2 regions of the Mesorhizobium sp. B2-8-1 genome follow, and region 2 is predicted to be linked to the other one. Evidence: riboswitches for the same ligand, from Rfam matches in the RefSeq annotation. Region 2 holds a riboswitch; the other holds the start of a gene.
The links. Region 2 has a riboswitch for cobalamin ahead of FJ428_RS17970 (CbtB domain-containing protein). Riboswitches for the same ligand answer to the same signal wherever they lie in the genome.

Region 1 (3,499 bases), on a different contig from region 2:
GGAGCCGGCCGAGATGAACAGATATTTGGCCGCCGGGTGGCTGTGCAGCGAAAAGTCTCCGGCCGGCCCATACGCCTTGACGTGCGAACCAGGCCTCAAATGGTCGAACATCCAGCGTGTGCCGGTGCTGCCGGCCTGCGCCTTCACCGTCACCGCGATCGAGAATGGCCGTGAAGGCGAAGACGACAGCGTGTAGGTGCGCATCAGCAACCGATCCGCTGTCGGCAGTTCCAGCGTCACGAACTGGCCCGGCTTGTAGCGGAACCAGGTCTGGTTGTCGGAGCGGAAGGTGAAAGTCTTTACATCAGGCGCCTCGTCGCTCACGCCGATCACTTCCAGCACCTGGAGCCTGTCGTTCCAGGGCGCCATCTGATCGAGATGGCGATAGAGGCCGAGATCCGTCATCGCATTCATCCCTCACCTCTCAAGCAACGCTGCGCAGGGCCGGCCGGCCGTCTTCGGCGAGGCGCGGACCGATGAAACGCGCGTACCAGTCGACGAACTGGATGACGCCGCCTTCGTGCAGTTCGGAATAGGGGCCGGGTTCATAGGCCGGCGACAGGATGCCGAAGGCGTTTTCCTCGACGATGCGACGATCCTGGCCGTTGGTCTCGGTCCAGACATGGGTGAGTTCGGCGAGGTCGTAGTCGACGCCCTCGACCGCGTCCTTGTGAACCAGCCATTTGGTCGTCACCGCAGTCTCGGTGGCGCTGATCGGCAGCACGCGGAACGTGACGGCGTGGTCGCCGAGGATGTGGTTCCAGGTCGTCGGATAGTGATAGAGCAGCAAGGAGCCGATGCGGTCGGTGCCAACGCCGTCGGACAGGTTCTTCTTGACCGCGCGTTTTCCCGTCATCGTATAACTGACGGCATCGCGCAGCAGCGGCGCGCGGGTGGCACGGTACTGTCCGGCCGGGTCGATGCGGAACCTGCTCGGCAGGCCTGCCGCCTCGCACTTGGCCCAGTGCACCAGCATCTCCGGGTCGCTGTCGGCGTCTTGCACGCCAGTCACGGTCGGCGCCTCCGGGAAGGTCTTGCAGAGCTCCGGATGGTTGCCGGCGCAATGATAGCATTCGCGGTTGTTTTCCCAGACCAGCTTCCAATTGCCCTTCTCGACGATGGTGCTCTCGAAGGCGACCTTTGCTTCGCGCAGCCGGTGCGGCGCCAAATAGGGTTCGATCATCGTCCGCATCGGCGCAAAATCCGCCGGCTCGTCGGCGAGGCAAATGAAGATGTAGCCGCCGATGCTTTCGCAGGCGACCGGCTTCAGGCCGAACTGGCTCTTGTCGAAACCCTCGGCCATCTGCCTGGCGAACAGCAGCCTGCCGTCCAGTTCATAGGTCCACTGATGGTAGGGGCAGACGAGCTTCGCCGCCGTGCCCTTGTCTGTGTTGCAGACGCGGCTGCCGCGATGGCGGCAAGAATTGTGGAAGGCGTTGATGTTGCCCTTCTGGTCACGCACCAGCACCACAGGATAGTCGCCGATCTGCACGGTGATGAAGCTGCCGGGCCGGGGCAGTTCGCAATCATGGCCGATGAACAGCCAGTCGCGGTACCAGATCAGCTCCATGTCGAGCTTGAAGTAGTCGGCATCGGTATAGAAGGGCTGCTCGAGCGAGAAGCCGTCCCTGCGGCCTTGCAGCCGTTTCAGCATGTCGTTGCGCGCATCCATGTTCTGTCCTCGCATTGAAGTCCTGTCCTCGCATCGAAGGACTGAACGGAGGGGAGAGAGGAAGGATCAAGCCGCGCGCCGGCTTGCGCCGGACATGCACCATCCGCCTCTTGACCGCCCGCCGCGATCAGTCGAGTCAAACATCTCGGGCTGGTTTCCGGGCTCTGGAGCTGCCCTTGCGGACTGTCGCGACACCTTCCCAGGCCTCCGCCCAGTGGTCTCCCGTTGCGACCTGAACTCCACCACCGTTGCGGGGGCAGCGCCGGATTCTGACCGGCTTCCCAATTCTCCGCCTCGTCGTCACGCGGCGGCACCTGAGATGGCAGGATCTAACCATGATCGCCGGCTTGTCGTCGGCATGAAAACGACATCGCATCCATGCCGCGCGACACGCATTGGAAACGGCGCGGCCGCCGTTGCAGGGCAGAAAGCCTCAGGTCGCCGCCTCGGATTCCGTCTCGTGGCGGAGGCAAAAAAGGTTAACGGTTTCGAAAAGTGACTGTTAGCGCCCTCTAAAATCGAACCGAACGGTTCGTTTCTGTTGACGATGCGTGCAGGACGGTGTGAACACTGGGCCTTCGACACAGTTGGTGATCGCGCGACGCGTTTGCATAACCAACTGATAGTAAACAGAAAAAAACGAATGTTGAAGGCTCTGGCACAATTTCAAGTGGTGGAAACTTGGTCCACACGGAAAAACTTCGTGATTGGAAATGGCGGTATGGCTTTCCCACATCGGGGCTGTCCGAACGACGCGATTTCCTCCCAAGACACGCCGCTAGACGGACGGAAAAATACTGGAGTATCAAAAAATGAAAAAGATCATTCTCACTGCCGCCGCCCTTCTGGCTGTTTCCGGCAGCGCCTTCGCTAGTAGCGACCATTATGGTTCGAATGCCCCTGCGGCCACCGCCGTCGACAGCTCGTACACCGCTTCGACCAAGAAGTCGGAACCGGCTGCCCAGACGCCTGTCCAGGGTGCCGATCGCAACCTCTTCGGCAACAACTAACAGCCGCTCTCCAGTTGACGGCGGGCCTTCCGCCGTTCTGGCGAAATTTGAGAATTCAGGAGACTTGAAATGAAGAAGATCGTTCTTGCTGCCGCCGCCGTCCTGGCCGTGTCGGGCAGCGCTTTCGCCGGCAGCGACAACTATGGCTCCAATGGCGCCAACCAACCTGCTGTCACCTCGGTCGACAACGCGCACACGGCTTCGGTCCAGAAGTCGGCGCCGTCTGCCCAAGCGCCTGTTCAGGGTGCCGATCGCAACCTCTTCGGCAACAACTAACAGCTGATCTCCAGTTGACGGCGGGCCTTCCGCCGTCCTGGCGAAATTCGAAAATTCAGGAGACTTGAAATGAAGAAGATCATCCTTGCTGCCGCCGCCGTTCTGGCGGTTTCGGGCAGCGCTTTTGCTGGCAGCGACAACTATGGCTCCAATGGCGCCAACCAGCCCGCGGCCACTTCGACCGACAGCTCATACACCGCTTCGACCAAGACGTCGGCTCCGGCTGCCCAGGCACCTGTTCAGGGTGCCGACCATAACCTCTTCGGCAACAACTAACAGCCGATCCTGCAGCAGATGGCGGGCAAGCCCGCCTTTGCGGTGGAATTTGAGAATTCAGGAGACTTGAAATGAAAAAGATCATCCTTGCTGCCGCCGCCGTCCTGGCCGTTTCGGGCAGCGCTTTCGCCAGCAGCGACAACTATGGCTCCAATGGCGCCAATCAGCCTGCCGTCACCTCGGTCGACAATGCGCACACGGCTTCGATCCGCGACAGCGGCTCGCCCGTCTACAAGCTGCTCAATTCGTCGGGCGATGTACACAA
Region 2 (3,499 bases):
CCTCCGGTAGGGCCTCGAGTGCACCGACAAGGCCAAGCGGTGCATCGATGGTCGTCCAGCCCTCGCCGCGCCGCGACCGGTGCAACGCGATGCGCTGCTGCATCTCGTCGTCATAGGCTTGCGCCGTGGCGATGTAGGTCCATGGCGAAGGCAAGGCCGTCATCAGCGTTTCGGCGTGCGCGCTCTTGCCGGAGCGCGCACCGCCGATGATGAAGGTCAGTCTTCCGCGATCAGGCAAAGCTGTCGCGCAGGCTCGTCGCGCTGCCGGTGAAGCGTCCACGCACCACGCCGGCGGCAGCGCCGAGCACGAGCCAGAACACCAGGTTGGTTACGGTCACCGCCACCACGAACTGATGATGCAGGCCTTCCGGAATCGGCGTCTCGAAACTGTCCGGCTGCGGCGCGCCGACAATATGCGGCGCGACGATCAACACCACGCCCAGAATCGCCAGCGGCAGTGATTTGCGGAAGGCGATCAGGGCAAGGCCGATCGCCGTCGCCGCCACCGTCGCCGTCCACCAGATCTGGCGTGGCAGAAGCTCGGCGGCAGGCATGGCCGGCAGTTCCGGCGGCAGGCCGAGGCCCGGCGCCAGCGTGAACACGGCAAAGCCGGCCAGTCCCCAGAACACGCCCTGGCGCCAGTTGCCGATGCCGCCGGCGAATTCCGAAACCGCGACCAGGACCAGCGCGAAGCCGATGCCGGTGACGATGTTGGCAAGCACGCTGAAGGCGAAGCGCTCGAAGCCGTCGGCCGGCGCCCAGCCTTCCTCTCCAGCCGGAACAGCTTCAGCGGCTGCCGGCGCGGCGGAGCTCATGGCATTGCCCGCCGGGGCGGCAGAGTTCATGGCGTTGTTGTCGGTCGGGGCCGGTGCGGTATGGTCGTGGTGGTGGCCGCCGCCGGCCTGTTCGTAGACTTCCGCCTTCAGGATCAACGGCACGGTGGCATAGGCCTGCATGCAGGCGAGAACGACACCGGCCACGAGCCCTGCGATCGCCGCGATGAACACGACGTTGCGAAACAGGTTCATGATGTCAAATCCCTATCAGTGGCAGGGAAACGCCATCGAGTGGCGATAGTCGTGCGCGGCATTGTGGACCGCGTCGATATGCGAGAAACCGACAAAGCCTACGACGAAAACGCCGAGCAGCGCCGCGAGCGCGAGCTGCAGGAGGCGCGACTGCGAGGAGATGGAGGCGCCGAGGGAGACGGAAGCGGTATTCATGTCTTGTCCTTTCACCCTCCACCCGAGGGCATCGAAGTCAGTTTCCTGTCGCCGGCAGGTCTCCTGGCTCGCGGATCAGCGCCCTTCCCCACCTTCCCGAAGAAAATCTTCAGTGGCATATGGAGAGGACTACCGCACACAGTTGCGGGGGCAGCCACGGCATTGGGCAACAAATCTGCCCGCACCGCATTCCCTCTTGGCTCCAATCGGAACCGACGACGAAGGTGACTATAGGGAAAATCGCCGCATCCGGCAAACCAAATTCCGACGGCGACAAGCGCTTTAGCGCCGTCCGGCCGCTTGCTCCGCTGCAATTGACAATTTCCGTAGCCGGGTGTCGGCTGCCATCTCACAGGAGGCCAGCCATGCAGCCCGTCCAGAGCCAGCACGCCCCCTATAACGGCCTCACCCGGGCCGAGCCGACATTGCCGTCGTCGGCCTATTGGGATGCGGCGGCCTACCAGCGCGACCTTGACGCCATCTGGTACAGGAACTGCCTGCTCGTCTGCCGTGAAGCTGATCTCGCCCAACCGCTGGCTTTTCGCACCTTCCGCGTCGGCAGCCAGGAGATCGTCGTACTGCGCGACGACACCGGCGAACTGCGCGCCTTCCACAACACCTGCCGGCATCGCGGCTCGCAGCTTTGCCAGGAACGCGAGGGCCGGCTGAAGGCGCGGCTGATCACCTGCCCCTACCACGCATGGTCCTATTCGCTGCGCGGCGATCTCGTGCGCGTGCCATCGAAAACGCTGCCCGAAGGTTTCGACAAGGCGGACCATCCGCTCTATCGCGTCGCGCTGTCGGTCTGGCGCGGCTTCGTCTTCGTCAATCTCGCGGAAGATGCCGCCGGCTCGGCGCACTCATCCTTCGACCCGGCCTCCGGCGATCTCGGCAACTGGCCGCTGGAATCGCTGGTATCGGGCCATGTGCTGCGCAAGGTGATGAACTGCAACTGGAAGATCTTCTGGGAAAACTTCAACGAATGCCTGCATTGCCCCGGCGTCCACAAGGACCTGTCGCGGCTGGTGCCGATCTATGGTCGCGGCCTGATGGGCCGGCATGACGACCCCGAATGGACCCGCCATGCCGACAATGACGCGCCGGAATTTTCCGGCGGGCTGCGGGCGGGTGCCGAAACATGGTCACGTGACGGCCAGGCGCATGGGCCGGTCTTTTCGGGCCTGACGCCGGCCGAGCACGCCGCCGGCCAGACCTACGCCACCAGCCTGCCCTCGATGTTCATCGTCGGCCACGTCGACTATGTCAGGTCCGTACGGCTGGTGCCGCTTGGCCCCGAGCAGACCGAATTGACCGCCGAATGGCTGTTCGCGCCCGACGCGCTCGCCGCCACCGACATCGACAACATCGTCGGATTCGGCACCCAGGTGCTGGAGGAGGATGCCGCGATCTGCGAGGTCAACCAGAAAGGGCTGCGCTCTATGCGCCATAAGGCCGGCGTGCTGATGCCGGAGGAGTACGACCTCCACCGCTTCCACGATTGGGTACGCGAACGACATGCTGCGCTTGTGCCGTAAGCTTCACAGCGACTTCGGCAGATACCGCCAGGTGACATAACCGCAGACCGCCGCAAGCAGGCCGAGCGTGACGAAAACCGAGCCCAGTCCGAAAAAGGCCAGCACCACCGAGTAGACCAGCGGCGGCGTCAGTTCGGAAAAGTCGAGATAAGTGCGGTAGACCGCAGCCATCTGCGCCCGCTCATAAGAGCGGACCGAGCGCATGAAGGCGGTCGAGCCCAGCGCGTCGAGCGCGATGGTGAAGAAGGCGCCGCACAGCAGGAAGGCGCCGGTGACGAGCGGCGCGCTTTCGCCGACGGCACCCGCCGCCAGCAGCACCACCGACATGGCGAAATAGGCAAAAGTCATGGTCCTGCGGCCGCCGAAGCGCTTGCCGGCCTTGCCCCAGAAAATCGCCATGAACAAAAGCGCGTTGCCTGCCGAAACCAGAATGCCGCCGGCAAGTTCGCCCTCACCGGTGATGACCATGAACAGCGGGCCATAGACGAAAAATGTCGTCCAGAAGCAGGAGCGGCCGAAGGCGATCAGCCAGGCCAGCCTCAGCCTCGGCTGCGCGACGAAGCGGCCGATATTGGCCAGCGGGTTGACCGGGCGCGTCTTGCCCGGCCGGATCGAGGGACTGTCGCCGAGCCGGTAGGTCCAGAACAACGCCAGCAGGGCCAAGGCGAATACGGCGACCGCGCCATGCGCGGCATAGATGCCGAAGCGTGTGTAGAGAAAGATGCCGAGCGTCGGCCCACC

Region 1: linked by a shared signal. The riboswitch ahead of FJ428_RS29025 (aromatic ring-hydroxylating dioxygenase subunit alpha) and the one ahead of FJ428_RS17970 (CbtB domain-containing protein) in region 2 are both predicted to bind cobalamin.

What each region holds. Positions count from the first base shown of each region.
Region 1 covers NZ_VFTX01000016.1:8,283-11,781, forward strand. Annotated here, with positions in the region: gene FJ428_RS29020 (hybrid-cluster NAD(P)-dependent oxidoreductase) at 1-405, opposite strand, end outside; gene FJ428_RS29025 (aromatic ring-hydroxylating dioxygenase subunit alpha) at 425-1,672, opposite strand; cobalamin riboswitch at 1,803-2,005, opposite strand; gene FJ428_RS29030 (DUF680 domain-containing protein) at 2,485-2,682, shown strand; gene FJ428_RS29035 (DUF680 domain-containing protein) at 2,752-2,958, shown strand; gene FJ428_RS29040 (DUF680 domain-containing protein) at 3,028-3,234, shown strand; gene FJ428_RS29045 (DUF680 domain-containing protein) at 3,306-3,499, shown strand, end outside.
Region 2 covers NZ_VFTX01000006.1:252,473-255,971, reverse strand. Annotated here, with positions in the region: gene cobU (bifunctional adenosylcobinamide kinase/adenosylcobinamide-phosphate guanylyltransferase) at 1-238, opposite strand, end outside; gene FJ428_RS17975 (CbtA family protein) at 231-1,028, opposite strand; gene FJ428_RS17970 (CbtB domain-containing protein) at 1,044-1,223, opposite strand; cobalamin riboswitch at 1,259-1,455, opposite strand; gene FJ428_RS17965 (aromatic ring-hydroxylating dioxygenase subunit alpha) at 1,589-2,758, shown strand; gene FJ428_RS17960 (MFS transporter) at 2,762-3,499, opposite strand, start outside.